2 regions of the Streptomyces sp. NBC_01384 genome follow, and region 2 is predicted to be linked to the other one. Evidence: predicted binding sites of a transcription regulator. Region 2 holds the regulator's gene; the other holds the start of a gene.

Region 1 (15,056 bases), 2.0 Mb from region 2:
ACCAGGAAGGGCAGCCGAATTAATTCTGAGGGGGCCGGAGATTCAGCCCGTGCCCGTAGGGAAACACCGGACCCTCTCGGCGCTGTTGGGGGACGCCGGGCCATGCCGCCTCCATCGCGGCCGCGGGGTACGGCAGTTCGAACTGCGGCGGCGTCTCGACCCCGGCGTGTCGACATGGCCGTCCGTTGCGGCGCTGTTCCGACCGGCTGCCGCGCTCGTCACCTCTTCGGCGCCAGACTGCCCTCGGACTGCCCTCGGACTGCCCTCGGACTGCCCTCGGGCTCCCCTCGGACGCGCGTACGGACCGGCTCGGACGTGCGTGCGGACGTGGAGATCGCGGACGCCGGTCACGCCTGTCGGGTTGCTATGAATCCCCTTGCACGTGGCGTCGGTCATAGACAGCGATACGCCAGGACACCAAGGGTGGGGCGGAGACGGAAGGAGCACTTCATCTTGGACCGGAGCACGACCGCGACGGCAACGGCCACGACCGCGAGGGTCACGGCCACGGCTACGGCCACGGCGGCCTCCTCGGCCGATGCCGCGCCCAGGGACCCGGAGACGGGCACGCTTCTGCTGGACGGGATGCCGCGACAGCGCGGCGGTATGCCCCCCGTCGCGGTGCCGCCTCCCGTCGCGGTGCCGGCCTGCGTATCGGCCCCGGCTGCCGTACGGGCCCGCGCCAGGCTTCGTTCGCTGCGCTCCCTCCGCCCCTGGCGGCTGTTCCCCACCCCCACCGGGACGCCCTTCACCTTCGGGTACGCGGCCGTGCTCATCGTCACCTCGGTGGTGGCCGACTACGCGGACCCGTCCCTGGTGCACGCGTTGCATCAGGGCTCCAGCACGGACGTCGCGCACCTCGTACGGAATCCGGTACTGGTGCTGGTGGCCAGTGCGCTGTGGATCGTGGGCGGGGTCACCTCGTCGTACGCGATCGGGTTCCTGCTGGTGCTGACCGCTCTGGAGCGGCGGATAGGCGGGCTGCGGGCGGCCGGGGTCTTCCTGTTCGGGCACGGCGTGGCCACGCTGGCCACCGAGGTGCCCGTCGGGCTTTTGGTACTGGCGGGACACCTTCCCGACAGCTCGCTGCACCGCCTCGACTACGGCATCAGCTTTGGCGTCGCCGCGAGCCTCGGCGCGCTGACGGGGCTGCTGACGCCGTGGCTGCGCTGGCCGATGCTGATCGGCTTCGGCGGGATGCTCGTCGGCGATCTGCTCGCCTTCACCGACCCGATGACGGACTGGGGGCACCTGATGTCCCTGGCGATCGGCGTCTCGACCTGGCCGCTGGTACGGGGCTGGAGGCGCGCGCGTACGGGGGCGGCCCGGAATCCCGGCGCCCCCGCCGTCGTCCGCACCGCTCAGGCACCCGGCGCCATCGCCGCGTAGCGCCTCGCGGCGTCTTGGGGCGGCCAGGAGCGGCCAGGAGCGGCCAAGGGTGACCAAGGGTGACCAGGGGAAGCGGTTGGCGCAGTGGGCGGCCGCCCCGGATCGCAGTCCCGCCGAGCTCGCGGCCCACGCCGAGCTGGTCGCCGGGTCCGTGCACCGCTTCTTCCTCGGCCCCCTGGTCACCCGCGCGGTCACCGCGGCCGGTGACGAACTGGCGCAGGAATTCACCCGACGCCTCGGAACATGATCGGAGGACCGCGCCTTATACCTACACGTGTGCCGGATACCTACGCGCGTGCCGGCACACCTCACACGTGCACCTCCGACACGTACACGTAGGCGGACCAGCGGAAATCGCGGGCCATCGCCCCGTCACGGGGCGATCGCTGAGAGCGAACACCCCGTGGGGAACATTCGGGGGCTCACAAGCATTGAGTCGGCATAGCTCAACTTGCTTGTCGAGAGGAAGATCATGGCTGCCGACTCCACGAAGTCCGCCCCCCTCACCCTGCCCGTGCTGCCGCTCGACGACGAGGTCGTGCTGCCCGGAATGGTGGTCCCGCTTGACCTGAACGATGCCGATGTCCGCGCCGCGGTGGAGGCCGCCCAGGCCGCCGCACGGACGGAGCCCGGCAAGCCGAAGGTGCTGCTGGTGCCACGTATCGACGGGGAGTACCCGAGCACCGGTGTGCTCGGCACGGTCGAGCAGGTCGGCCGCCTGGCCGACGGCGACCCGGGTGCGCTGATCCGCGGCCGTGGGCGCGTGAAGATCGGCGCCGGGACGACCGGTCCGGGTGCCGCCCTGTGGGTCGAGGGCACCCGGGTCGACGAGACCGTGCCCGACCCGCTGCCCGGCCATGTCACCGAACTGGTCAAGGAGTACAAGGCCCTCGCCACCAGCTGGCTGCGCAAGCGCGGCGCCTGGCAGGTCGTGGACCGCGTACAGGCCATTGAAGACGTGTCCACCCTCGCCGACAATTCCGGTTACTCGCCTTTCCTGAGCACCGAGCAGAAGGTCACGCTGCTGGAGACCACGGACCCGGTGGCCCGGCTCAAGCTCGCCACCGAGCAGCTGCGTGAGCACCTCGCCGAGCAGGATGTCGCCGAGTCCATCGCCAAGGACGTCCAGGAGGGCGTCGACAAGCAGCAGCGCGAGTTCCTGCTGCGGCGCCAGCTCGAAGCCGTCCGCAAGGAACTGCGCGAGCTGAACGGCGACGCCAAGGAGGGCGAGGAGTCCGATGACTACCGGACCCGCGTCGAGGCCGCCGACCTCCCCGAGAACGTCCGCGAGGCCGCGCTCAAGGAGGTCGACAAGCTGGAGCGGTCCAGCGACCAGTCGCCCGAGGGTGGCTGGATCCGGACCTGGCTCGACACCGTCCTGGAACTGCCGTGGAACGAGCGCACCGAGGACGAGTACGACATCCAGGGCGCCAAGAGCATCCTGGACGCCGAGCACGCCGGTCTTGAGGACGTGAAGGAGCGCATCACCGAGTACCTGGCCGTGCGCAAGCGGCGGTCCGAGCGTGGGCTCGGCGTGGTCGGCGGGCGACGCGGCGGTGCCGTGCTCGCGCTCGTCGGTCCGCCCGGTGTCGGCAAGACCAGCCTCGGTGAGTCCGTCGCGCACGCCATGGGCCGCAAGTTCGTCCGCGTCGCTCTCGGTGGCGTACGGGACGAGGCGGAGATCCGTGGACACCGGCGTACGTACGTCGGTGCGCTGCCCGGCCGTATCGTCCGCGCCATCAAGGAGGCCGGGTCCATGAACCCGGTGGTCCTGCTGGACGAGATCGACAAGGTCGGCTCCGACTTCCGCGGTGACCCCGCCGCGGCGCTGCTCGAAGTCCTCGACCCCGCCCAGAACCACACCTTCCGGGACCACTACCTGGAGGTCGAGCTCGACCTCAGCGACGTGGTGTTCCTGGCGACGGCCAACGTGCTCGAAGCCATCCCGGAGGCCCTGCTCGACCGTATGGAGCTGGTCCGGCTCGACGGGTACACCGAGGACGAGAAGGTCGTCATCGCCCGTGACCACCTGCTGCCGCGTCAGCTGGAGCGGGCCGGTCTGGAGAAGGACGAGGTCGCGCTCGACGAGAGCGCGCTGCGCAAGCTCGCCGGGGAGTACACCCGGGAAGCGGGCGTACGCAACCTGGAGCGGGCCGTCGCCCGGCTGCTCCGCAAGGTCGCGGCGCAGCACGAACTCGGTGAGCGGGAGCTGCCGTTCACGGTGACCGACGCCGATCTGCGCGGGCTGATCGGGCGGCCGCACCACGTGCCCGAGTCCGCTCAGGACCCGGCCGAGCGCCGTACGGCGGTGCCCGGTGTCGCCACCGGTCTGGCCGTCACCGGCGCGGGCGGTGACGTCCTCTTCGTGGAGGCGTCGCTGGCCGACCCGGAGACGGGCGCGGCCGGTCTGACCCTGACCGGTCAGCTGGGTGACGTGATGAAGGAGTCGGCGCAGATCGCCCTCTCCTTCCTGCGCTCGCACGGCGCCGAGCTGGAACTGCCGGTCGGCGACCTGAAGGACCGGGGCGTGCACATCCACTTCCCGGCGGGCGCGGTCCCCAAGGACGGTCCGAGCGCGGGCGTCACGATGACGACGGCGCTGGCCTCGCTGCTGTCCGGCCGGCTGGTCCGCACGGACGTGGCGATGACGGGTGAGGTCTCGCTGACGGGGCGTGTCCTGCCCATCGGCGGGGTGAAGCAGAAGCTGCTCGCCGCGCACCGGGCGGGTGTCACCACGGTCATCATCCCGAAGCGCAACGAGGCCGACCTGGACGACGTCCCTGCCGAGGTCCTGGAGAAGCTCGACGTCCACGCCGTCACGGACGTCCGCCAGGTCCTGGAGCTGGCGCTGTCGCCGGCGACGAACGGCGCGACGGCGGAGGTTCCGGTAGCGGCGTGACGGACGTTGCCGGATGAGGGAAGGCCCGGGTCCCGTGAGGGAGGCCCGGGCCTTCGCCCTGTTGCGGGGAGGGGCCGGACCGCCGTGGCCGAGCCCCGAGTCGGAAGGCGTCGGCGGTCGGCGGCTAGAAGTCGGCGGTCGGCGGTCGGCGCGGGAAGGGGTAAGAGGTAAGGGTGACCAGGGGATGCCGTTGGTATACGCCTGCGAAATACTGACGGAGCTGCTGGAACGGCTGGTTTTGGCGGAAGCTTTCAGGATCGGGAAACCGGGTCAGGGGTCTGGCGTGCGCGAGGGCGGAAACGGTGACGGACGGGGTGCCGAAGCCGAGGCGTCGGGAAGTGGTGTGGACCGGCCCGCCGCGCACGACGGCAAGGAACGGGAGTTCCTGTCCCTGGAGCGGGAGTTGACCGTGTTCCTGCGCCGCGCCCGCGCCAACCAGGGGGAGATGGCACGCGAGGTCCATCCGGACCTGGAGTCCGCCGCGTACGGGCTCCTCGTACGCCTCGACGAGTGCGGTCGCCAGCGTGCGACGGAGCTCGCCGCCTACATCGGCGTCGGCAAGGCCACCATGTCCCGCCAACTGCGCGCACTGGAGGAGCTCGGCCTGGTCGCCCGCGAGCCGGACCCCGCCGACGGCCGCGCCTGGCTCGTCCACCTCACTGAGGAGGGCCGCGGCCGGGTCAGCCAGGTACGCGAGGCCCGCCGCGCCCGCTACGTCAGCCAGCTCGCCCACTGGGACCCCCACGAGGTCGAGGAACTGGCACGGCTGCTGCACCAACTGAACCTCGGCATGGAGAGATAGATGAAGAAATAAAGGGGGCGGTCAGGGGAGGCAAAGGGGGAAATGACCCGGCGGGCACGCCTCCGTTCACCCGTGTCCTGTGAGGATGCCCCGGTGCTCGCACTCCACGAACACCACCGTCGCGTCGTCGTGCGTCTTGCTCCGCCGCAGCCGCGTCCGCTCCACCGCGTCCGCCCGTTCCAGCGCCCGCACGCGGTCCACGAGGGCCTGTGCGCCCTCCTTGCGTATGACGGTGAACAGGCTGCCCCAGTCGCCCTCGTCGAACTTCTCCACCCAGCGGGTCGCGCCGTCCGTCAGGGCGGCCAGGGCGCGGACCTCGGCCCGGGGCACCGTGCCCGTCACCGCCCGGGCCGCGACCGACGGGTCGGCGGCGGCCGTGAAGAAGCCGCCCTCCTTGTTGCGGACGGTCGCGTCGGCGATCGCGTCCGAGGCGAGGGAGGCGCGGGGGACGCGGATGAGGCGGTCGTCCAGGACCGGTGTGACCAGGCCCGCGGGGGACTCCAGCAAAAGGGCCGAGTCCGACAGGACCAGGTACTCGACGAGGTCGGCGGACCACCGGGCGAGGACCACGGTTGCCTGGGGCGTACGCGGGTGAGAAAGGTCACAGGTGTCGGAGTGGGCCTCGGAAGTGCGCCGGATCGACCGGGAAAGGATCTCCGCCAGGGTCAGATCCCGGCGGGAAGCGGACAGTTCGGTCAGGGCTCCGCCGAGGCGCGCGGAGAACCAGGGGACGGAATGCAGACAGCCGTCGTCACCCGCGGGGGGCGTCACGCCGTCGAGGACGACCAGTGATCCCCCCTGCCCTGACGCCGGAAGTCCGATTGATGCGAAGTCCTCATTGGGGCGGGCCGGGTCACCCGGCTCGGAAACGAGTTCGGTACGCATTCGGCCAGTCTGCACGACCCTTTCACAAGGTGCACGAAAGCCTGGCAACGGTCGCAGGATGGGTACGGAGCCGCAGCTCAGCCGCCGGGTTTGGCATGGAATGATCGACTCCGGCAAGGCGTGGCGGCGAATACTGCCAAAGCGCGCCGTCGACGTCCAACCGACCCGCCGCGCAAGGGGGTCGCGCACGCCAGAGGAACTTGCCCGGCAACTCCCGTCCGGGGTTCACTCCTTCGGGTGGCCGGCCGGATGATGCGGGACCACTGCCCACCGGCACTGGGAGGGTCGGGAACCGATGGGGGCACCCCCTGCTCGAGCGAAGTCGAGAGCTTGGGGGAGGGTGGACGCCCCAGTTGACGGAACGTCACCCGCACCCTTGGGTACACGAGTCAGGAATGCGAGCACCGGTGCAGAAGATGCGGTCTCGGCGCACAGGCAAGCAGTCGGCCTCCGGAGGCAAGCAGTCGGCCTCCGACGGGGGCGCGGAGCGCACGCCGGGTGCCGTGGGGGAGACCCCCGCGGGCAGGGGTCGTCCCGCTCATGTCCGCAATCGGCTGATCGTCGCCGTGGCGGTCGTCGCGGCCGCCATCGCCGGCGCCGGAGCCCCCACGGTCATGGCGGCCTCGGAACAACTGAACGACTCCCAGAACCTGGTGACGCTCGCCGGGCGCACCCAGCAGGCGCTGACGCTCGCCCACGCGCTGGCCGACGAGCGCGACGACGTCACCTCGTACATCGCCGCGGGCCGGCCCAAGTCCAAGGCACCCTCCGAGCAGCGCAGCGCCCGGGTCGACCGGCAGGTCGAGGAGTTGCGGGCGGACGAGGACGCGCCCGCCGTACTGCTGAAGGACCTGAACGACATCGGCACCGTCCGCAGAGCGGCGCTCACCGGCAAGAGCACCGCTCTCGAAGCGCACGAGGCGTACTCCGCCGTCATCACCGATCTCCACGGCCTCGCCGAGGACCTGGCCGAGCAGCTGCCGCCCCGCGCGGGCTCCGGTGCGCACGCCCTCGCCGAGCTGGACTCCGCCGTCCAGCAGTCCGCCGCCGCCCGCGGACTGCTCCTCGCGGCGCTCAACATCCCGGTCACCACCCAGACGGTCATCAGCCCGGTCACCGGCCTGGCGACCACCGTCACAGGCTCCTCCGCCTCGGACACCAAGCAGCGCGACGTGCTCAGCGCCGCCGCCCAGCAGGCCCGGCTGCGCTCGGAGGCGGCCCTCGCGAACTTCCGTGAGACGGCGCCCGAGGCCGCCAGGGCCTCGTACGACTCCACGGTCACGGGGCCGGACGTCACAGCCGCCGACAAGTACCTCACCGACCTCACCGACCAGCCGACGCTCTCCGACTCCGAGCTGGACACCAGCGCGAAGAAGGTGGACGCGGCGCTCTCCGCCCGCGTCGAGCTGATGCGCGGCGCCGAGGCCTCCCTGAACGACCACCGCACCAAGTCCCTGGAGCGGCTGCGCGACGACGACGTCACCGCGCTGGAGATCCGCGTCGCCCTCATCGGCACCCTGATGCTGGTCGCGGTCGGCGTCTCGATGGCGATGGCCCGCTCGCTCACCCGCCCGCTGGCCGTACTGCGGCTCGGCTCGGCCCGCCTCGCCGCGGACCCCGGGGCCGGGGAGCCGGTCAAGTTCACCGGCCGCAACGACGAGTTCGCCCAGGTCGTCCGCTCCGTCAACGCGCTGCACACGCACGCCGCCGCGTTCCACGAGCGGCTCACCACCCTTGAGGCGGACCGCAAGCACCTCATCGGGCAGCGCCAGCTGATGGCCGACGAGCGCGACCAGCTGCGCGCCGAACTCGCCGACGCCGCCGCCCGCTTGGAGCAGGTGCGCGGCACCATCCACGGCACCTTCGTCAACCTCGCGCTGCGCACCCTCGGCCTGGTCGAGCGCCAGCTCGGTGTCATCGAGGGTCTGGAGGAGCGCGAGGAGGACCCGGACCGCCTGGGCACGCTCTTCAAGCTGGACCACTTCGCGACCGTCATGCGGCGCCACAGTGAGAACCTGCTCGTCCTCGCGGGCCATGAACACGTCCAGCACCACGCGGGCCCCGTCCCGCTCGTCGACGTCGTGCGCGCCGCGGTCAGCGAGATCGAGCGCTACGAGCGGGTCCGCATCGCCGCGCTGCCGCCGCACGCGCACCTCGCCGGGTTCGCCGCCGACGACCTCTCGCACCTGCTGGCCGAGCTCCTGGAGAACGCCTCGTCGTTCTCGCCGCCCGACCTGTCCGTCGAGGTCTCCGGCTGGCTGCTGCAGAGCGGCGAGGTGATGCTCTCCGTGCAGGACGAGGGCATCGGCATGGCCGCCGAGCGGATGGTCCAGCTCAACGCCCGCCTCTCCGCGTTCGATCCGGACGACGCCTACGACCAGGAGAGCGGCGAGGGCCTCGGGCTCGGGCTGTACGTGGTGGCCCGGCTGGCCCACCGGCACGGCGTCCGCGTGCAGCTGCGCGAGCAGAAGCAGGGCGGCACCGCGGCCGTGGTCGTCCTCCCGAAGACCCTGCTCGCCACCGCCCCCGCCGTCACGGTCCCCTCGGCCACGCCGGTCCCCGGAGTCGCCCCCTCGGTCACCCTCCCGGGCGCCGACGCGGAGGCCAACTCCAACGTCCTGCGCGGCCGCTCGGCCCTCACGGCGAGGAAGCCCGCCGGTCCGCCCGGTTCGGCCAGTCCGGCCAGTCCGTCCGGTCCCGCCGGGGACGAGGACCCGCTGATCGCCGCCGCGGAGCAGGCCGTACGGGCGGACGCCGCCGCGCAGGAGCCGGTACGCGTCCCCGAGCCGACGACGTCCGAGACCACCATGCTGCTCCTGGCACCGGTGGCCCCGCCGGACGAGCCCGGCGCATCCGAGACACCCTTCGCCCCGGACGTCGTCCCGCCCGCCCGGACCACCCCCGCCGACCCCTACGCCATCGGCCCCGACGCCCACGAACGGGTGGCGGACGAGGAACCGGAGCCGGTCACCGACAAGGGCCTGCCCAAGCGGACGCCGAAGATCTCGGCGCCCGCGCCGGTCCCGCGGCCGCGCGTCGGCGGTGTGGATGCCGAGGCGCTGCGGCGCCGGCTCGGCGGCTTCCACCGGGGTGCCACGGAAGGCCGCCGCGACGTGGAGGCGGAGATCGCCGAACAGACGGCCCAGACGCAGACGCCCACCGCACAGAACACCGCGCACGACGCCGCGCGCAGCACCGCACACGGCACCGCACACGGCACCGCACAGAACACCGCGTTTGACCGCACGCAGGACGCAGTAGACGCATCGGGGGGCACAGTCGAGGAGGCAAGCAGTTGACCGCGCCCAGTACCTTCGGTCTGAGCAGTGAAGCCCGCAATCTGCACTGGCTGCTGACGAATCTCGTCGAGGAGGTGCCGGGCCTCCTGTCGGTCGCGGTCGTCTCCTCCGACGGTCTGTTGCTGCTCTCCTCCGATCCCGGGAGGAACGCGGAGGTCCGCACCGGGGCGGAGGCGCGCCCCACCGGCCCCAAGGGATCCGCCGCCGACCTCGCCACCATCGTCTCCGGCATCGGCAGCCTCACCATCGGCGCCGCCAGTCTGATGGACGCGGGCGGGGTGAAACAGACGATGATCGCGATGGACGAGGGCAGTCTCTTCGTCATGTCGATCAGCGACGGCTCGCTGCTCGGCGTGCACGGCGCCCCGGACTGCGACATGAGCGTGGTGGCGTACCACATGGCGCTCTTCGTCGGCCGGGCCGGCCATGTGCTGACCCCCGAACTCCACAGCGAGCTACGCCAGTCACTCGAAGCCGAGCCGACGGGGAGTGCCCAGTGAGTTCTTCCTCCGCGCCCAAGCTCCCCATACGCGGCGGGGACCGCAAACCGGCCCGCGTGCGCCCCTACTCGCTCACCGGCGGCCGCACCCGCTTCGGGCACGTACTGCTCGTCGAGACGTTCGTGGCGGCGCTCGAAGCACCTGAGGAGCGCAAGGAGCTGACCAACGGCTCGCTCGCGACCCGGGTGATGCCCGAGATGCAGGCCATCGTCGAACTCTGCCGCCGGATGCGCACGGTGGCCGAGATCGCCGCCCTCCTCAGGATGCCGCTGGGCGTGGTCCGCGTCCTCCTGAGCGACCTGGCGGACCAGGGAAAGATCCGCGTGTACGGAACAGGTCACGGCCCGGGACAGCCGGACCGCGCTCTGCTGGAAAGGGTGCTGAATGGACTCCGTCGTCTCTGAGGGCGCGCCGAGAACGGCCTTCCCCGCCACGGCTCCGATGCCGTCGGCCCCGGCCCCGGCCCCGGCCCAGGTGCCGGTGCCCGAGTCCGACGAGAACCTCCAGGCCTGGCAGACGGACCGCACCCGCGCCCCGGTCGCCACGAAGATCGTGGTGGCGGGCGGCTTCGGCGCGGGCAAGACCACGCTGGTCACCGCGGTCTCCGAGATCACGCCCCTCCAGACGGAGGCGCTGATGACCCAGGCCAGCGAGGAGACGGACGACCTCACCGGCACCCCGGACAAACTGACCACGACCGTGGCGATGGACTTCGGCCGCATCACGCTCGACGACGACCTGGTGCTCTATGTGTTCGGTACGCCGGGCCAGCAGCGGTTCTGGTTCATGTGGGACGACCTGGTGCGCGGCGCGATCGGCGCGGTGGTCCTCGCCGACACCCGCCGCCTCAAGGACTGCTTCCCGGCGCTCGACTACTTCGAGAGCTGCGGACTGCCGTACGTCGTCGCGGTCAACCACTTCGACGGCAGCGAGCGGTTCGACGCCGCGGATGTGCGCGAGGCCCTCACGGTGCCCTCGCACATACCTGTCATGATCATGGATGCCAGGCGCCGGATCTCGGTCGTCGAGACCCTGCTCGCGCTGGTGGGGCACGCGCTCGACGTGAGCCCCGAATAAGACGTACACGGAGTTAGGACGCGCATGCGGAAGATACTCGTCGTCGGAGCCGGTCAGTCCGGACTCCAGCTTGCCCTCGGCCTCCAGTCGCACGGGTACGAGGTCACCCTGATGTCGAACCGGACGGCGGACGAGATCCGCACCGGCCGGGTGATGTCCACCCAGTGCATGTTCGACACGGCACTCCAGCACGAGCGTGATCTCCAGTTGAACTTCTGGGAGTCCCAGGCCCCGAAGATCGAGGGACTCGGCGTCTCGGTCGCGGCCCCCGGCTCCTTCGACCCGGGTCCCTCGCAGCGCGCGATCGACTGGGTGGGCCGGCTCGACGGCTACGCGCAGTCGGTCGACCAGCGGGTGAAGATGGCCGGCTGGATGGAGACCTTCGCCCAGCGCGGCGGCCAGCTGGTCATCCACGGCGCCGCGGTCTCCGACCTGGACTACTTCTCCCGTACGTACGACCTGGTCCTGGTCTCGGCCGGCAAGGGCGAACTGGTCTCCATGTTCGGTCGGGACGCCTCCCGTTCCCCGTACGCGTCGCCGCAGCGCGCCCTCGCCGTCGCCTACGTCCACGGCCTGGGCCCGCGCCCCGAGCACTCCGACTACGACGCGGTCCGCTGCAACCTGGTCCCCGGCGTCGGTGAGCTCTTCGTCATGCCCACCCTCACCACGTCCGGCCGCGCGGACATCCTCTTCTGGGAGGGCATACCCGGCGGCCCGGTCGACGCCTTCACCGGCGTCAAGGACCCGGCCGAACACCTCTCCCTGACCCTGGAACTCATGGAGAAGTTCCTGCCGTGGGAGTACGCCCGGGCCACCAAGGTCGAACTCACCGACGAGGGCGGCACCCTGTCCGGGCGTTACGCCCCCACCGTCCGCAACCCGATCGGCCGCCTCCCCGGCGGCGGCCTGGTCCTGGGCGTCGCCGACGTGGTCGTCGCCAACGACCCGATCACCGGCCAGGGCTCCAACTCCGCCTCCAAGTGCGCGGCGGCGTACCTCGGTGCGATCCTCGAGCACGAGGACAAGGAGTTCGACGAGGCGTGGATGCGGTCCGCGTTCGACCGGTACTGGGACACGGCCCAGCACGTGACGAAGTGGACGAACGCCATGCTGGGCGTGCCGCCGGAGCACGTCCTGAACCTGATCGGCGCGGCTGGTCAGATCCCGGCGGTGGCCCATCGTTTCGCCAACGGCTTCAACGACCCGGCGGACTTCGAGAACTTCTTCTATGAGCCGGAGAAGACGGAGGCGTACCTCGCCTCGGTCGCCGGAGCCTGATGAGGTCCTGACCAGCGGTCCGGCGGTCGTCATTGGTTGTTGTCGGCCGTCGTGGGCCGTCCTCGGACGGCCCACAGACGGCCCAGCATTTTTCGCACCGCAGGTGGTGGGTATCCCCACAGCCCAGTGGGGATGCCCACCACGATGTCGAGCCGTACGTCTCATCGGCTGATGAACCAGCCGCCGTACGTGCCTGGGGCAGTGATGGTGGCACTGTCTGCGGTGGTGGTCACGTCGGCCCCTCTCTAGGGCTGGCAGGCAACGGTAGTTGCTTTCGAAAGGTTGCGCCAAACACGCGTTCGAGTGGCAAGTTGCGGATGCGGAGGCGCGGTTGGCTAGGCGGGTATGGGCTAGCCCTGGGTCAGCGCCCGCGTCATGCGCGGAGTAAGCCGCTGCTAGGCGTGTCGCCTCGGCGCGTTGACCTCGCTCTTTGCGGGCTGCGCCCTATGAGTGCACGCGCCGCACCAGTCTGCATTTGCGGCACGTGTGCTTTCGTGTGCGACACGCGGGCCCTAGGCGAATTTACGCGTCAATCCCCACATCTAGTGGTTGGATTGCTGTAGCAGCCCAGAAGTTGTGGTCCCCCGGGTCCTTGGGGTACGTGAACTGGCCTATGCTTGGGGCTGCTTCCTTCCGGAGGTCCCGCCCGAGATTTTCGCCTCGGCGTGAGGCGAAGTCCTGAGCAGCAGCTCAGGGCCCCTACTGGGATCGAAGGGAGGGGTACCAGGTGGCCCAGGAGTCTTCTCCGGGTGATCACTGTGCACGGTGCGAGCAGCGCCTGTCGATAAGGCAGGCGATGGTCGACTGGATGCCGGTGATCATCGCGGTCATCACGGTGGTGCGGTCGTTCTGGTCTTGACCAGAAGAGAGTTCCGGACGTGTGCGGCACGGGCAGCAGTGAGCCCGGCCGAGTGCAAGACGGCCGGGCTCGTGACTGCGGCACCCTTGAGGGGCCTGACGCTGGTTGCACAGCGTTGGGCCCTTCTTGGCCTCTCCCAGCTCGTCGAGGTTCAGTGAGCCTTGGCGAGTCTCGGTGAGGCTTAGTGCGTTCACTGCATCGTAAGCCATCGGCATGTCTTGGCAATGCATCGGGCTGCACTGTCAGATATCGAATTGGACGACGAGAGCGGCGAGTCAGGATCGTCGTACTGTGGCCACTCGGCCTGCCGATGCTAGCGGTGATGACGCTAACGTTAGCAGCGTCGCTAGCGGACAAAACCTGACCTGAGCAGCATGTTAGCGGTTAGCGTCCGATCTGCGCAGCCCTAAAAGTCGGCTCGATGTGACCACTTGGAAGCCTGCTGCCGGAGCGCTATCGGTGGGGGCCGGCCGTGGGGTCCGTTAGCCGCCCTGGGAAGGCTCGAAGGACCGCCCTCCGGGCGGGCGACCCTCGTCCGCCCTCCCTTCGTGCGTCCATCGAGTCGTGGGCGACTGCGAGCGCTGAGCTGTCGAAGAGACCGCCTCTCGGACGGCCGCGTACGGCGATGAACGAGACGGAAGCTGAGACGGAGCGAGGACGCCAGGGCTCGGCTCAGTTCACGTGCGGGGTACGACTCCGACGAACTCCGCCCCCTTGTGGTTGCCCATGATGAAGGCGAAGCCGTGCCCGTCGCCGCACACAAGATCGACGCGGAGGTATCCGCCACGGGTCCCCAGCGGGCTCTCGTAGTCGTCTCGGTCGGGCTGCACGGTCACCGCCTCATGGTCGCCAGTGACGTCCGCTCGTTCGACCGCGCCGTCGCCGCAGGCCGGACACTTGAGCTGCCATTGCATGTTCCATGAACCGCCAGCACTCTCCGCCGGTACCAAGATTTCCGCGTGAGACATGGGCATAGCGCTTCCTCCATTGCGAGCAGGCTCTGAGGCGGATCACTAACTGGAGACGCTACGCTGCAGGTTGGAGCCATGAGAGGGCTAGCGCCAAAGAGCGTCGGACTGTCATTGCATCGTAGATCCAGGAGAGGAGCCCAACCCGGTGGCTGTCGAACGAACTCTCGTCCTGTTTAAGCCTGACGCCGTGGCACGAGGCCTGGCGGGCAGGATCCTGCAGCGGTTTGAAGATGCTGGCCTCAAGGTGGTCGGCGTCAAAATGAAGCAGATGGACGCAGAGTTCACCCGGAAGCACTACTTCGATCTGGAGGAGCGGTTCGGGAAGAGCGTCTACGAAGCAACCGCGGAATTTATGCAACGTGCCCCTGTCATCGCCCTCGTACTTGAGGGGGTTGAGGCCGTTCCTAGCGTGAGGCGGATCGTAGGAAATACGTTCCCTAACGAGGCTCCAATCGGAACGATCCGTGGCGACTTTGCACACACCTCCAAGGCGCATTCCGAGGCTGAGGGTAAGGTAGTGGCTAACTTGATCCATGCCTCGGGTAACTCAGACGAGGCTAAGTATGAGGTTGACCTTTGGTTCTCCTCGGATGAACTTTTCGCATATGAAACTCTCGCCGAGCGGTTTACGTTCTAGTGTTATCAAAAACAACCCAGGGAGATGGGGCAGCAGTGACTCACGTCGAAAAGCTCGATGAGCTGGTGGCGGAATTCGAGAGGCGTCGCAACATTGGCGATGACCGTGGATCAGCGGAGTATTCCTACGTGATCGTTGAGCGACTTCGCTCAGAGGGTAGGCTTGCTGAAGCGCGCGGTTATGCCGAGGAATGCCTCAAAATTTCCCAACGGTTGCCCTCGGATACCCTGGAGGCGGTCTCGGTTGACAAGCTGTCGCTTGGGGGAGTCCCGCTGCCCGAGAAGTTCCATGACGGGGTAGTCCAAATGAAGTTTGCGGGACTGCTAGAGTTTCGCTGAGGTCAGAAAAATAGGGCGCCCTGTAGGGAGTACAGGGCGCCCTATTTGGTTACTACTTGAGCTTTGTGTTTAGGTAATCTTGTACCGGCTCAAAGAACGGGTACGGGACGTACTCGTTGAGC
Region 2 (15,056 bases):
GGCGCTGCGGCGCGCTGTTCGCCGGGTTCGTGCTGGCCTCGGCCGCGGTGCGGGTGCACGCCGGGCGGGAGGCCGGGCCGGGCATGGGTGCCGTGTTCGCGCTGACGGCCGTGGCGACCGCCGATGTCGTACTCGTGCTGGTGTCGCGGCGGCGGGCCGGGCGTCCGCTGCTGCGCGGCGCCCCCGACCACCTCGTCCACCGGCTGCGGCGGCTCGGCGTCACGCCCCAGGGTGCCGCGGTCGTCGTCGGGGTCACCGGCTTCGCGGGTGCACTCGTCGGAATGCTGATCGACCTGGGGTGGTTGGGTGCGACGGCGGCCCTGTGGGTGGCGGGCGGCGCCTGTGTCGCCGTACTGGCGCTGCTTCGGATTCCCGCGTACGGGGTACGGCGTACCTCTGCCGACGCGCTGCGAATCCCGGCAAAGCGCCAGGTCAGCCCGCATGTCTCGGCGCACCTGCGCGTAAGGAACAGATAAGACTTGAGTCTCCGCGACTCAGGTCTGTTGACCCAGCGGTGGAAGTCGTGCACACTTGAGTCCGTTCCACTCAAGTCATTGCTGGAGGAATTGAAATGGCACGTGCGGTCGGCATCGACCTGGGCACGACTAACTCCGTCGTCAGCGTTCTGGAGGGCGGCGAGCCCACCGTCATCACCAACGCCGAGGGCGCCAGGACCACGCCGTCCGTCGTCGCCTTCGCCAAGAATGGCGAGGTGCTCGTCGGCGAGGTCGCCAAGCGCCAGGCGGTCACGAACGTGGACCGGACGATCCGGTCCGTCAAGCGTCACATGGGCACGGACTGGAAGATCGAGCTCGACGGGAAGAACTTCAACCCGCAGCAGATGAGCGCTTTCATCCTGCAGAAGCTGAAGCGCGACGCCGAGGCCTACCTGGGTGAGAAGGTCACGGACGCGGTCATCACCGTCCCGGCGTACTTCAACGACTCGGAGCGCCAGGCGACGAAGGAGGCCGGCGAGATCGCGGGCCTGAACGTCCTGCGCATCGTCAACGAGCCCACGGCCGCCGCCCTCGCGTACGGCCTGGACAAGGACGACCAGACGATCCTCGTCTTCGACCTCGGTGGCGGCACCTTCGACGTGTCCCTCCTGGAGATCGGCGACGGCGTCGTCGAGGTGAAGGCCACCAACGGCGACAACCACCTCGGTGGTGACGACTGGGACCAGCGCGTCGTCGACTACCTGGTGCAGCAGTTCAAGGCCGGTCACGGTGTGGACCTCGCCAAGGACAAGATGGCCCTCCAGCGCCTCCGTGAGGCCGCCGAGAAGGCCAAGATCGAGCTGTCCTCCTCCACCGAGACCTCGATCAACCTGCCGTACATCACGGCCTCCGCCGAGGGCCCGCTGCACCTGGACGAGAAGCTCACCCGCGCCCAGTTCCAGCAGCTGACCGCGGACCTGCTGGAGCGCTGCAAGACGCCGTTCCACAACGTCATCAAGGACGCGGGCATCAACCTCTCCGAGATCGACCACGTCGTTCTCGTCGGTGGTTCCACCCGTATGCCCGCCGTCGCCGAGCTCGTCAAGGAGCTGACCGGTGGCAAGGACGCCAACAAGGGTGTGAACCCGGACGAGGTCGTCGCGATCGGCGCCTCGCTCCAGGCCGGTGTCCTCAAGGGCGAGGTCAAGGATGTGCTTCTCCTTGACGTGACGCCGCTGTCCCTCGGTATCGAGACCAAGGGCGGCATCATGACCAAGCTCATCGAGCGGAACACGACGATCCCGACCAAGCGGTCCGAGATCTTCACCACCGCCGAGGACAACCAGCCCTCCGTGCAGATCCAGGTCTACCAGGGCGAGCGCGAGATCGCGGCGTACAACAAGAAGCTCGGTATGTTCGAGCTGACCGGTCTGCCGCCGGCGCCGCGTGGTGTCCCGCAGATCGAGGTCTCCTTCGACATCGACGCCAACGGCATCATGCACGTCACGGCCAAGGACCTCGGCACGGGCAAGGAGCAGAAGATGACCGTCACCGGCGGCTCCTCGCTGCCGAAGGACGAGGTCGACCGGATGCGCCAGGAGGCCGAGCAGTACGCGGACGAGGACCACCGTCGCCGCGAGGCCGCCGAGACCCGCAACCAGGGCGAGCAGCTCGTCTACCAGACGGAGAAGTTCCTCAAGGACAACGAGGACAAGGTCCCGGGTGACGTCAAGACCGAGGTCGAGGCGTCCGTCGAGGAGCTGAAGGCCGCGCTCAAGGGTGAGGACACCGCCGAGATCCGTACGGCCACCGAGAAGGTCGCCGCCGTCTCGCAGAAGGTCGGCCAGGCCATGTACGCCGACGCCCAGGCCGCGCAGGCCGCGGGCGGCGAGGCCCCCGGTGCCGACGCGGGCGCCAGGTCCGCTGACGACGACGTCGTCGACGCCGAGATCGTCGACGAGGACCGTAAGGACGGTGCCGCGTGACGGAGGAGACCCCGGGCTTCGAGGAGAAGCCTGACGTCCCCTCCGGCGCCACCCCTGACGACGCCGAGCCGCAGGCCGCCACCCCCTCCACGGAGGAGGCGGCGGCCCCGGCCGGGGACGCATCAGCAGCAGCACAGACGGTCGGTCTGACGGCCCAGCTGGACCAGGTCCGTACGGCGCTCGGTGAGCGCACGATGGACCTTCAGCGGCTCCAGGCCGAGTACCAGAACTACCGCCGCCGGGTCGAGCGCGACCGGGTCGCGGTCCGGGAGATCGCGATCGCGAACCTCCTGACCGAGCTCCTGCCCGTGCTCGACAACATCGCTCGCGCGCGGGATCACGGCGAACTCGTCGGCGGCTTCAAGTCGGTGGCCGAGTCGCTGGAGACCGTCGCGGCGAAGATGGGCCTGCAGCACTTCGGCAAGGAGGGCGAGCCCTTCGACCCGATGATCCACGAGGCCCTGATGCACTCGTACGCGCCGGACGTCACGGAGACGACGTGCGTGGCGATTCTGCAGCCGGGGTATCGCATCGGCGAGCGCACCATCCGCCCCGCGCGGGTGGCGGTCGCCGAACCCCAGCCGGGCGCGCAGACCGTCAAGTCCGACGACGTGACGGCTGAGGCGGCCGAGGACAAGGAGAGCGGTGGCCCGGACGAGGGCTGACGTTGACGCGATGAGGAAGGAGGGACGTCGAGGATGAGCACCAAGGACTTCATCGAGAAGGACTTCTACAAGGTTCTCGGCGTCCCCAAGGACGCCACCGAGGCCGAGATCAAGAAGGCGTACCGGAAGCTCGCCCGCGAGTTCCACCCGGACGCCAACAAGGGCAACGCCAAGGCCGAGGAGCGCTTCAAGGAGATCTCCGAGGCGAACGACGTCCTCGGTGACCCCAAGAAGCGCAAGGAGTACGACGAGGCGCGCGCCCTCTTCGGCAACGGCGGCTTCCGCCCGGGTCCCGGCGCGGGCGGCGGCAACTTCAACTTCGACCTGGGCGACCTCTTCGGAGGCGGCGCCCAGAGCGGAGCGGGCGGGGCCGGCGGCTTCGGCGGCGGTATCGGAGACGTCTTCGGCGGCCTGTTCAACCGCGGCGGCGCGGGCACCGGCACCCGGACCCAGCCCCGGCGCGGCCAGGACATCGACACCGAGGTGACGCTTAGCTTCACCGAGGCGGTGGACGGCGCGACGGTCCCGCTGCGGATGACCTCCCAGGCGCCCTGCAAGGCCTGTTCGGGCACCGGCGACGCGAACGGCACACCGCGCGTGTGCCCGACGTGCGTCGGCACCGGCCAGGTCGCGCGCGGCTCCGGCGGCGGCTTCTCGCTCACCGACCCCTGCCCTGACTGCAAGGGCCGCGGCCTGATCGCGGAGAACCCCTGCGAGATCTGCCACGGCAGCGGCCGCGCCAAGTCCTCGCGCACGATGCAGGTCCGCATCCCGGCGGGGGTGAGCGACAGCCAGCGCATCCGCCTCCGGGGCAAGGGCGCACCCGGCGAACGGGGCGGCCCGGCAGGCGACCTGTACGTCACGGTCCACGTGGACGCCCACCCGGTCTTCGGCCGCAAGGGCGACAACCTCACCGTCACCGTGCCCGTCACCTTCACGGAGGCGGCACTCGGCGGCGAGGTGCGTGTACCGACCCTGGGCGGCCCCCCGGTCACCCTGAAACTGCCCCCGGGCACGCCCAACGGCCGTACGATGCGGGCCCGCGGCAAGGGCGCCGTCCGCAAGGACGGTACGCGCGGCGACCTCCTCGTCACCGTCGAGGTCACGGTCCCCAGGGACGTGTCGGGCAAGGCGCGTGACGCCCTGGAGGCGTATCGCGAGGCAACCGCGGACGAGGACCCGCGTGCGGAGCTGTTCCAGGCCGCGAAGGGAGCATGAGCAGATGGACGGCCGTCGTCGGAACCCCTATGAGCTGACCGAGGAGACCCCGGTCTACGTCATCTCGGTGGCGGCCCAGCTCTCCGGCCTGCACCCGCAGACCCTGCGTCAGTACGACCGCCTCGGCCTGGTCTCCCCCGACCGCACGGCCGGGCGCGGCCGGCGCTACTCGGCCCGCGACATCGAACTGCTGCGCACCGTCCAGCAGTTGTCGCAGGACGAGGGCATCAACCTGGCCGGCATCAAGCGCATCATCGAACTGGAGAACCAGGTCGCCGCGCTCCAGTCCCGCGTCGCGGAAATGGAATCGGCCCTGGACGGCGCCGCTGCCGCCATGCAGCAGCGCGAGGCCGCGGTGCATGCCTCGTACCGCCGCGACCTGGTCCCGTACCAGGAGGTCCAGCAGACGAGCGCGCTGGTGGTGTGGCGGCCGAAGCGGCCGCCCGAGCAGTAGGCGGACGCGACACGCCTGAGGGGCCCGCACGCTGACGGACTGTCGGCGCGCGGGCCCCTTCGCTGTCCTCTGTCCTTCGGGCCACCGCCGCGCGAACGTGCGGTCGCGTCGTCGAAGCGCCGCTCCTCGCGGTGGACCCGGAACTCGGTAGACGCGAATGCCGTCCTGGGTGGCGGCGGACAGGGCGAAGGGACCCCCCGACCCGAAGTCCCGGGTGACGGTCCGACGGACTCCGAAGTTGTCCTTCGGGAGGCCCGAGGCGGGGGCGCCGGAGCCCCAGTTCTCGTCGACCGTCGCGTCGCAGTCCGTTTTCTTCGGTGTGCCGGAGAAGGTGGTGTTTGCGAAGAACTGCCGTTTATAGGCAGGTAGGCAGGGGAGGTGCAGGACGTCGCGGCCGAGGCCGGTGCGGCGCCGGCGGTGAGCAGACCGCCCGTGACGGCGGTCATCAAGGCCGCGGTGAAGGGCGCGGTGAACGGCGCGCCGAAGGTGGGGCCGGCTGTGCCGAAGGCCGTGATGCGTGCTGCTCCGCCGCGTCGACCTGCTCTCATGCCTCCCCTGCCCAGGGTTTCTGGTGTGCTGGCCGCCTTCAAGGCTCCTGGGCGGCGGTGGGGGTCGTGCGGCCCTGAGGAGCGAGTGCCCCAAGTCAATCAGAGGGGTTCCGTGGAAGTGGAAGCGCACCCCCTTCCCATCGTGTTCACTTGGGGAACACAGAATGCTGTTGCCATCTCGTTAAGTGGTTACTCCTTGACGCTGAGGTGATCGCCGCGTTGGCTTTCAGCCACCTGGGTCGCAAAGCAGCTACCTCGCCCGGAAGGCACCTGATGTGAACACTCGTAACACCCGGCTTCGTCGTACCGCCATAGCCCTGGCCTCCTCCGCGATGACCGTCTCCCTCGCCGCCTGCGGTGTCGTGAGCGGAATCGGCGGCGGCAGCACCAAGGCGAGCCCGACCAAGGGTGACGACATCACGGTTGGACTGCTCCTCCCGGAGACGGCCAACACCCGTTACGAGAAGTTCGACTACCCGATCATCAAGGATCAGGTCGCCAAACTGACCAACAACAAGGGCAAGGTCGACTATGCCAACGCGGGCGCGAGCGCGTCCAAGCAGAGCCAGCAGCTCCAGCAGATGGTGAACGACAAGGTCGACGTGATCCTCGTGGACGCGGTGGATGCCAAGGCCATCGCGAGCGGCGTGAAGAAGGCCAAGGACGCGGGCATCCCCGTCATCGCCTACGACCGCCTGGCGCAGGGCCCGATCGACGCGTACATCTCCTTCGACAACGAGCTCGTCGGCCAGGTGCAGGGCAAGGCCCTCCTGGCGGCGCTGGGCACCAGCGCCGCCTCGAAGAAGATCGTCATGATGAACGGCTCGGTCACCGACCCGAACGCGGCGCAGTTCAAGGCGGGTGCCCTGGGCGAGCTCAACGGCAAGGTCGTCATCGCCAAGTCGTACGACACCACGGACTGGGACCCGGTCGTCGCCAAGGCCAACATGGTGAAGGCCATCAGCTCCATCGGCCTCAGCAACATCGCCGGCGTCTACTCCGCCAACGACGGCATCGCGGGCGCCGTCATCGACGCCCTGAAGACCATGGGCGTCAGCACGGTGCCGCCGGTCACCGGCCAGGACGCCGAGCTGGACGCGGTGCAGCGGATCATCCAGGGCGAGCAGTACATGAGCGTCTACAAGTCGTACCCGCAGGAGGCCTCCGCCGCCGCCGAGATGGCGGTCGCGAAGGTGCAGGGCCGTGGCATCGAGTTCGACGCGCTCACCCGGGACAAGGTCGACAGCCCCACGAACGGGAAGATCGCGGCCCAGCTCGTGCCCGTGGTCGCCCTCACCAAGGACAACGTCAAGGCGACGGTGATCCAGGACGGCATCTACACCGTCAAGCAGATCTGCACGACCAAGTACAAGGCGAACTGCACGGCGATCGGCCTCAAGTAGCCGTGTCCGTCCTCTGACGAACGCGCGGGAGCCTCGGTCAGGTGCTCCCGCGCGTTCGTCGGATCAGGAGTCAGCGCCCCATCGACTGCCAGCCGGTCAGCGCCAGAGCCGTGCACGACGTGGCGGCGGCGAGGGAGGGCAGGGGCCGGCGGGTGCGTTCCAGGGCGTCGAGGCGGGACTCGTGCTCGTCGAGGGTCTTGTCGGTCTGGTCCGAGGCCCGCATCCGCGACCTGATGCCGCACCGGCCGCGCTTACGGCGGTTACGGGAGGGCGAGGACGACCGGGACACGCCGCCGGGCGGCGAACCGGGCTGGAGCGCGGACAGCAGGACGAAGAGAGAGACGGTCGGGTACGCGGCGGTCGCCGCCGTGACGGGCAGGCCCAGCAACGCGTACGCCAGGAAAGAGAGCGTGCGTACGGCGGGGCCCTTGCGCGCGGTCATCCGCTCCGGGGCATACGGGGCGTAGGTCATCTCGATCCGGTCCGGATCAGTCGCCATGAGTCGGCCACTTCCGCTGAACGTCCGCTCCCCGCCCGCCGCATCGGTGAACGAGTACGTCTTGGTGAGCACCTCGCCGACGTAGTCACTGTCCTTGTAGACGGCGAGGACGGTGATGCCGCGGTGTGGCGCAGCAGCCACCGGCCCACCGTGGCTTGGCACACGGCGTACGCCACCGCGCACCCGACAAGGCAGCTGTACGTGCGTTCGACAGTCCCGACTCTCAAGTCCCGGGTGAACCATTCCGGGCCCGCCCGTGTCTCAGAGGGAGACCGTTCTTGTCGTGCTGGAGGCACCCGTGGCCATGATCGGCCTGTTCTGGATCACCAAGGAGAGCGTGTACGTGGGCGCCGAGCCCGAGGGGTACGGGCGCGGTGTGCGGCTCACTCCCGAGGGGCTGGAGGCCGTGGGCGCGGGGCAGAAGGGGTTCTGGGCCTGGGCGGACGTGCGTGCGGTCACCGTGCATGACGCCCAGGTGCGCTCCAGCACCCGGTGGCTGGTGAACAGCGTGATGGACACCGTCCTCGACGTGGCGACGGGCGGCGGTGAGGCGCCGCCCGCGTTCGAACTCCACGTCCGGACCGACGAGGAGAAGGCCGAGCTGACGGTGTACACCGCCGCCGTCGGAGGGTACGTCCAGTCCGAGTACGAGCTGTCGCTGGCGCTGCTGGACCGGTTCGTGGACGGTACGGCGGATGTGGCACGGCTGTTGGAGTGGGGGAGCGTCGAGGGCGACGGCGTGACGCCCTGGCGGGCAGCCCGCGAGGCGTTGCTCAGCAGCTGGGCCGCGGCCGCCTGAGGTGCCGGAGGAGTGCGGCGAGGCGGTCGGGGGTGGTGGCGAGTACGGTGCCGGGTTCGTCGCTCTCGCGGAGGCGGATGGTTCCGTCGGGGGCGGTGGCTACGAACACGCAGTTCGCTTGGTCTTCGCTGAACGACGACTTCTGCCAGGCGAGTTCGGACATGTTCAAGCCTCCTGAAGGCTGTAGAGCAGGTGCTGGAGCAGGGCCAGGGAGTCGCGGGACTCATGTGTGGACGCAGGTACGGCCGGGTCCAGGAGCGGTAGAGCCGCAGTGCGAAGGCGGTCGAAGCGGGTCCGGTACTTCAGGACGGCTTCGCCTTCGTGGACGTAGAGCGTCGCGGCCGGATTTTCGACGAGGACCGTTTCCAGAGCTGACCCGTGGGAGTCGGCGAGCAGGAACGGGGTGCTGAAGGCGGACAGCCCTTCGGCAGTGAACGGCAACACCTGGATCGTGACGTGCGGCAGTTCCGCCATGCGGATCAGATGCAGAAGCTGCCTGCGCATGACGGTCACGCCGCCGAACCGCACGTGCAGGGCGGCCTCGTGGATCACCGCGTGCAGGGACGGGGGCTCCGCCTGTCTGAGGATCTGTTGCCGCTCCATGCGGAACTGGACGGCCCTCTCCAGGTCGTTGTGCGGCCGCTCGCTGGAGCGGAAGATGGACCGGGTGTACTCGGGTGTCTGCAGGATTCCCGGGATGAAGAGGGACTCGTACGAGAAGAGCGAGTCGGCAGCCGCTTCGAGCTCCGCGAGATCCAGGATGGGCTGGCTGAACGTGCGGCGGTACTCGGTCCACCAGCCTTTGCCGCTGTCCTCCCCCATCGCCACCAGGGCCTCGACCAAAGGTTCCCGTGTGCACCCGTAGGCGTGAGAGAGAGCGCGCAGTTTGTCCGCCGGAATCCCGGTGCGGCCGGCCTCGACGTGGCCCAGGTGTGCCCGGCCCATGCCGATGAACGCCCCACCCTCCGTCACGGAGTGGCCCGCCTGCTCGCGCATCTTCCGCAACTCTGCGCCGAGACGCCGTTGCCGTTCGGTGGTACTGCTGCGCAGTGCCAACGCGCTTCCCTTTCTCGCTGGTTGGCGCCAGTCTGCCCCGCCTGGGCTGTGAGAACCACCCAATCCGACGAACGGGTTGCACGCGGTAACCCTTATTCCCTACCGTGAGTGTGGCGCCGATAACGCTCCGGAACCGTACCGGAGTCGTCCAACTCCCCTGCCCACAAGCGAAAGCGCACCCGGACCGGCAGCCGGCCGGACCCGGACAATGCCATCGCGGGCGTACGACAGGAGCTGATCCCACCCATGGAAGCTGCCCGCAGGGCGCCCCACCGCCCCGCCCAACTCGCCTACGACTACAGCCTCTTCGCCCCCGCCGACGCCACCGCCCCCAAGGTCTGCCGGGACTTCGTACGCGCCGTACTCCTCACCCTCGACCGCGAACCCCTCGTCCTGCCCGCCACCCTCTGCACCTCGGAACTCGTCACCAACGTCCACCTGCACACCAAGGGCACCGCGATGCTCCGCGTCCAGCTCACCCCGGCCCGCCTGCGGGTCAGCGTGTACGACGAGAGCCACGACCCGCCGGTCACCCCCGAGACACGTGCCACCGCCTGCAGGGGCCGAGGCCTCGCCCTGGTCGCCGAGGTCGCCGACCTGTGGGGCGTGGCCGCCGACCGGGCGGGGCGGTTCGCGAAGGGGGTGTGGTTCGAACTGGGCGGGCCTGATCGTCTGCCACCCGTACGGGCGCTGGGCCTTTCCTCGTCACCTGTCAGGCCCTAACGTGCAGGAGGGAACTGGTGGCGAGGAACCCCAAGAGTAGTGGGCGCCGCCCCGCCTTCGAGTCGGACCTGAGGCGGGTGCCGGGGAAGAGGGAAGCCCGTCGGCGGCTGCTCGTCGTGTGCGGTGCGGATGTGACCGAGCGGCTTGGTCGCACATGTCGCCAATCCGGCCGTGACGGTGAGGATTACGGGATCTTCGAAGTTGAGCGATGCGCGGGGAGCGCAGGCGCCCGAGTGGTGAGGCACGCGGATGTGACACTCGGCGCTGAAGTGTCACATCCGCGTGGGCGAAGGTAGTGCGGGCAGGCGCCGACAGATGGCCGCACCGTTCAACTTCGAAGACCCGGATGACGACGAAGTGGTGCTCACCCTCACAGCTGAACGTGCGGGTCGGGGAGCCGTTCCCGGCCAACCGACGGTCGCTCGGCGACACGCTCACCGCCGTGCCGACGGGCGCGGCTCCTCTGGCGGCTTGGCCACGCGAAATGACCGACCACTGACGGCGTAGATCGTGTCAGGATGCTCGGCATGTCTGGTCGCGCACTGAGCTTCGGAGTGATGGCGGAAGCATACGAACGCTTCCGGCCGGGGTATTCCGCAGAGCTTTTCGACAGGGTGATGGCGTACGCGGGTCAGCCGGTCCGGACTGCCCTCGAGATCGGCGCTGGGACAGGCAAGGCAACCCGCCTGTTCGCTCAGCGGGGGGTCAGCGTCACCGCGACTGAGCCTGACGGGGCCATGCTCGCCGAGCTGCGCAGACATGTGCCGGCAAGTGTCAGGACGGTGCAAGCCGCGTTCGAGGACTTACGACCGGGTGAGAGGTACGGGCTGGTTTATGCGGCAGCGGCGCTGCATTGGACGAACCCGGAGGGTCGGTGGTCACGCATGGCCGCGCTGCTGGAGCCGGGTGGCGTGTTCGCCTCGTGCGGCGGGCCGATCCGGCCGGCTGACCCGGCCGTGGAGGAAACTGTTCGCTCGGCGCGGGCACCGTTCCTGGAGAGCGACGAGGTTCCCTCCCCGGACGGGACACCTCCGGATCATGACATGCAATGGCCGGGTACGGAGCTCCAACGGTCGGAGTGGTTCACCGGTGTTCAGCAATCGGTGATCGAACGGCGCTTGACGATGAGTGCTCGCGACTATGTTGGCCATCTCTCGACCGTCTCGGCTTATCTCGTACTGCCGACCTTGGAGCGAGAGCAGGTATTTGGCCAGATCATGCAGGTCCTGCCTGAGACGGTCGAGATTGCCGCCGACCTCACCGTCCATCTCGCGCGTCGCTGCTACGAGCCGTAGTACTTCGGCGCCCCGTACGCGATCTACGGACCCCGGGGGCTCAGCGCCTGAACCCCCGGGGTACCGAATGCGCCCTCACGCCACCCGCGTGAACTCCACCGTCACGTCCGGCGGGCCGCCGGCCCCCCGATAGATCCCCTTGTGCGGGGTCACGTCGTCGTAGACGCGGCCTCGGCCGACCACGACGTGGGACTCGTCGGCCCGGGTGCTGTTGGTGGGGGAGCCACGGTCGAACGGGGATGTTCGGCCGGGGTCGTGCCAGGACGCCGTGTCGCCCTGGGGAGGCGCCTCCACGATGCACCGGCGGGTGCGGCACCACCACGTCATGTTGTTGCAGAGCGCCGTGCGGAGGCGGGGAAGTTTCTGGATGTATAAGGGCGAGAGGGTGCGTGCGGAGGGCGAAGCTGTGTTGCGATGGCGGTCGGGGCCGCGCATAGTTGCGCTGCGGAAGACGCGGAGGCGTCGCATCGCAAGGATGCTGGAGCCAGGGGTGGGAGATGGCCGGGCACAGGACGGACAGGCATCCGCACGGCGCTGACCGACTGTGCGAGGTGGGGGACCGGGTGTACTCCCGGGCCGTGCGGCGCGGGCGGGTGCCGCGCGCGGACGCGGAAGCGGTGCCCTGCCTGCTCGAACTGGCGCTGCTGCACCCGGACCCCGACGACATGGGCTGGCTGGTGCCCACCTCGCCGCAGGAGGTCATGACGCGGCTGCTGCGGGGCGTGTACGAGGAAGTCAGCGCGAGCCAGGCGCGGGTGGGCGAAGCGGTGGCGGCGTTCGAGTGGTACGCCGGGCTCGGCGGGCGCGTACAGGCGCCGACCGAGGGCGTGGCGATCCGCGTCCTGGACGGGCTGCCGCGGATCCAGGCCGCGATGGACGAGGCGACCGAGGCGTGCAGAAACGATGTGATGACGGTGCAGCCGGGCGGCATCCGGCGCGAGGACGAACTGGCGGAGGGGCTGCACCGGGCGCTGGAGATGCGCCGGCGGGGGGTACGGATGCGCTCCCTCTACACGCACGTGGCGCGGCACGGCCAGGGCCTGCACAACTACATGGAGCTGATGGGCGACGCGGCCGAGGCCCGTACCCTCGACGAGGTCGTGGAGCGGCTCATCGTCTTCGACCGCAAGGTGGCGTTCATCCCGGCGAACGCCGACCGCACGATCGCGCTGGAACTGCGGCACCCGGCGCTGGTCGACTATCTGGTGACGGTCTTCGAGCGGCTGTGGCGGCTGGCGCTCCCGCTCGCCGCGCCGCTCCCGGACACCGGCATCGACGGGATCACCCATCGCGAACGGTCCATCGCGGCGCTGCTCGCGGAGGGCCACCAGGACGCGGTGGTCGCGGAGCGGCTGGGCATCAGCGTGCGTACCTGCCGGGCGCACATCGCGCGCCTCTCGGAAACCCTGGGCGCGGCGAGCCGTACGCAGTTGGGGGTGCGGATCGCGCAGGCGGGGCTGGACGGGCCGCCGCGCGCCGCGGAACTGCTGCCGTTCAGTGCTCCGGGTTCAGAATCCCCGACCTGCCGATGAGATGGCCGAGCTGGGCCGGTCGACGAGGCAGGGGGCCTCGTCGGCGTCCGCGCCGCGTGAGCGCCCGTCGCGCAGGGCCTGTTCGTACGGTTTCACTCCCGCTGCGCGCACCTCTTCCACACCGTGGGCCGGGTGCGGCGGCATGGTCACTCCGCTGCTCCCTCCTGCTTGAGGATTCCTGATTCCGCTATGAGATAGCCGAGTTGGGCGCGGCTGCCGCTGCCGAGCGCGGTGGCCAGCTTGGCTATGTGGGCGCGGCAGGTGCGCACGTTCATGCCCAGGCGGCGGGCGATGGCCTCGTCGACGTGGCCCTCCACGAGGAGTTTGGCGATGGAGTGCTGGATGTTGGTGATGCCGCCCAGGGCGGGTTCGTAGGGGGCGCCGGCGCTGAGCGGGACGGCGCGGTCCCACATGAACTCGAAGACCTTGATCAGGTAGCGGACGAGGCCCGGTTGGCGAAGCTCCAGGGCCACCTGCTGGTCGTCGCGGGTGGGGATGAAGGCGACGGTCTCGTCGCAGACGATGAGACGCTCCACCAGCTCGTCGATGGTGCGGTATTCGACCTTGCCGTCCGAGAGCTGGGCCACGTAGGCCAACTTCTCGGGGCTGTGCCGGGCCGTGTGCTGGTAGAGGGTCCGGATGCGCACGCCACGCTCGATCAGGGGCCGGTCGCGCTCCAGGCCGAGAAGCAGGCTGCGTTCGGAGCCACGGTCGCTCGGCTGGATGGTGAGCATCTCGGTCTGGCACTGGGCCGTGGCCAGGTTGAGTGCCGCGTTGATCCGGTCCCCGCCCTCCAGCACCGTGATGGAGTGCGCGGGTGTCGCTTCTTGTGCGCTCAGAGCCATGAACGGCTCAAAAGCATCGCTCAGTTCGATCGACAGCCGTCTACGGTCGGCGATCTCGCGCTCTAGGGGGTTGAGTCGCTGCGCCAGGGCGACGAACGGGGGCACCGGACGGAGCCAGCTCGCGTCGTCGGGATCGGGATGAAGGAGCGCGAGTTCCATCAAACAGGGGGCGGGTGTCACGTCCGCGCGTGCGATTCGTCCGGTGCGCAGGGCGTTCGCGTAGAGACGGCCACCTGACTCGCACAGCTCGGTCACCCCGTGGGGATGTGTCGCGTTAGTCCGATTTATTGCCAAAACTCCACCCCCCAGGGTCCTGAACGTGCAGGAACATGATGCATCGATTATGTGGCCACCACGTGCCCGAATGAGCCATCGTCTAACTCGACGGGGGAAGACGGGACTTTCAAGTGAGGACGAAGCCGATTATGCGTAACAAAATGCTTCGCTCGGTGCTTGTCGCCGCCTTCTCCGCCATGGTGGCATTCGGAGCTTTGGGCGGCTTCTCAGGCACGAAGAGTGACGTCCGGGCGGACAGCCACTGGCCGGCGGCAGCAGCGGACATCAAGACGACGGTGACTACGGCGGACGACGGCTCCGGGAGCTGACGTGACGACACCCCCCGACGACCGATCCTTCCGCCGAGAAATGGCCACTGCGTACCGCTCCGGCTGGCACTTCATCGACCTGGCGACCGCCATCCCCCACAGGGGTGACTCGCTGATGGTGACCGTGTTCGGAGAGCCGGTCGTCGTCACCCGGGACGAGGACGAGGACGTACGGGCGTATCGGTGTCTGCGGCGCCCGCGCGGCGCGCCGCAGCCCGTGCGATGTGCCATTCGGTACGGAATGATCTTTGTGAACCTCGACCAGCGTGACCACCAGCTGGCCGAGCCGGAAACCCCGGACGTAAGGACTATCTCAGCCACCCCCCGCAGTGCCTGACGCGATTCCCCCGTCGCAGTAGATCGCGCAGGTACTTCCCCCCGCAGCGGCGTCACCGTGACCTGAACACGGTGACGCCGCTGCAGTTTTGGGCGAAACATCCTGGTATTCACCGGGAACGGCTTCACCGGGAACGGCTTCACCGGGAACGGCTTCACCGGGAACGGCTTCACCGGGAACGGCTTCTCCGGGATCAGCCGCGCCCCATCGCCGAGGTCAGCGCGATCTCGATCGCCACCCGGTCGGGGTTCGGCGAGGGCGCCCTCCCGTACCGCTCCGCGTACCGCCGCTCCGCCTCCGCGACACGCCCGGGGTCCGTGGAGATCCTCGCGCGCCCCTCCAGCGTCGCCCACCGGCGCCCGTCCACCTGGCAGACCGAGACGCGCGCCCCCTGCGCCCCCGCGGCCAGCACGTGCCCCACCTTCGCACTGGACTTGTTGGTGATCACCCGAGCCAGACCCGCCTCGGGGTCGTATGTAACCCCGACGGGCACGACGTGCGGGCTGCCGTCCGCCCGGAGGGTGGTGAGGGTGCACAGATGGCGTTCCTGCCAGAAGGTGAGGTAAGCGGGGTCGGGATCGCGCGGGTCCACCGGGTAGGCGCTCATGGTCTGAAATGTATCCCCACCGGTGTACGCCATGGCCTCCCAGGTTCC

Evidence for each region. Region 2 encodes HspR, which represses chaperone genes until heat shock. Its sites were predicted from a motif close to TTGAGNNNNNNNNNCTCAA; they were not measured.
Region 1: lon (endopeptidase La) is a predicted target of HspR. The motif match lies at 1,821-1,839, and genes of this name have one in related genera.

What each region holds. Positions count from the first base shown of each region.
Region 1 is NZ_CP109559.1:6,457,765-6,472,820, forward strand. It holds gene OG747_RS29660 (rhomboid-like protein) at 454-1,389, shown strand; gene OG747_RS29665 (hypothetical protein) at 1,439-1,636, shown strand; gene lon (endopeptidase La) at 1,862-4,288, shown strand; gene OG747_RS29675 (MarR family winged helix-turn-helix transcriptional regulator) at 4,572-5,090, shown strand; gene OG747_RS29680 (hypothetical protein) at 5,157-5,975, opposite strand; gene OG747_RS29685 (nitrate- and nitrite sensing domain-containing protein) at 6,392-9,274, shown strand; gene OG747_RS29690 (roadblock/LC7 domain-containing protein) at 9,271-9,774, shown strand; gene OG747_RS29695 (DUF742 domain-containing protein) at 9,771-10,178, shown strand; gene OG747_RS29700 (GTP-binding protein) at 10,216-10,851, shown strand; gene OG747_RS29705 (styrene monooxygenase/indole monooxygenase family protein) at 10,876-12,129, shown strand; gene OG747_RS29710 (hypothetical protein) at 13,666-13,902, opposite strand; gene OG747_RS29715 (nucleoside-diphosphate kinase) at 14,105-14,596, shown strand; gene OG747_RS29720 (hypothetical protein) at 14,632-14,934, shown strand; gene OG747_RS29725 (NUDIX hydrolase) at 14,987-15,056, opposite strand, start outside.
Region 2 is NZ_CP109559.1:4,487,545-4,502,600, reverse strand. It holds gene OG747_RS20560 (MraY family glycosyltransferase) at 1-476, shown strand, start outside; gene dnaK (molecular chaperone DnaK) at 572-2,422, shown strand; gene grpE (nucleotide exchange factor GrpE) at 2,419-3,087, shown strand; gene dnaJ (molecular chaperone DnaJ) at 3,121-4,305, shown strand; gene OG747_RS20540 (heat shock protein transcriptional repressor HspR) at 4,310-4,759, shown strand; partial or broken gene OG747_RS20535 (cellulose 1,4-beta-cellobiosidase) at 4,907-5,205, opposite strand; gene OG747_RS20530 (sugar ABC transporter substrate-binding protein) at 5,583-6,710, shown strand; gene OG747_RS20525 (hypothetical protein) at 6,781-7,350, opposite strand; gene OG747_RS20520 (hypothetical protein) at 7,493-8,008, shown strand; gene OG747_RS20515 (DUF397 domain-containing protein) at 7,983-8,171, opposite strand; gene OG747_RS20510 (helix-turn-helix domain-containing protein) at 8,174-9,064, opposite strand; gene OG747_RS20505 (ATP-binding protein) at 9,311-9,787, shown strand; gene OG747_RS20500 (class I SAM-dependent methyltransferase) at 10,315-11,082, shown strand; partial or broken gene OG747_RS20495 (transglutaminase family protein) at 11,158-11,301, opposite strand; gene OG747_RS20490 (LuxR C-terminal-related transcriptional regulator) at 11,580-12,614, shown strand; gene OG747_RS20485 (helix-turn-helix transcriptional regulator) at 12,761-13,714, opposite strand; gene OG747_RS20480 (hypothetical protein) at 14,066-14,401, shown strand; gene OG747_RS20475 (pyridoxamine 5'-phosphate oxidase family protein) at 14,595-15,008, opposite strand.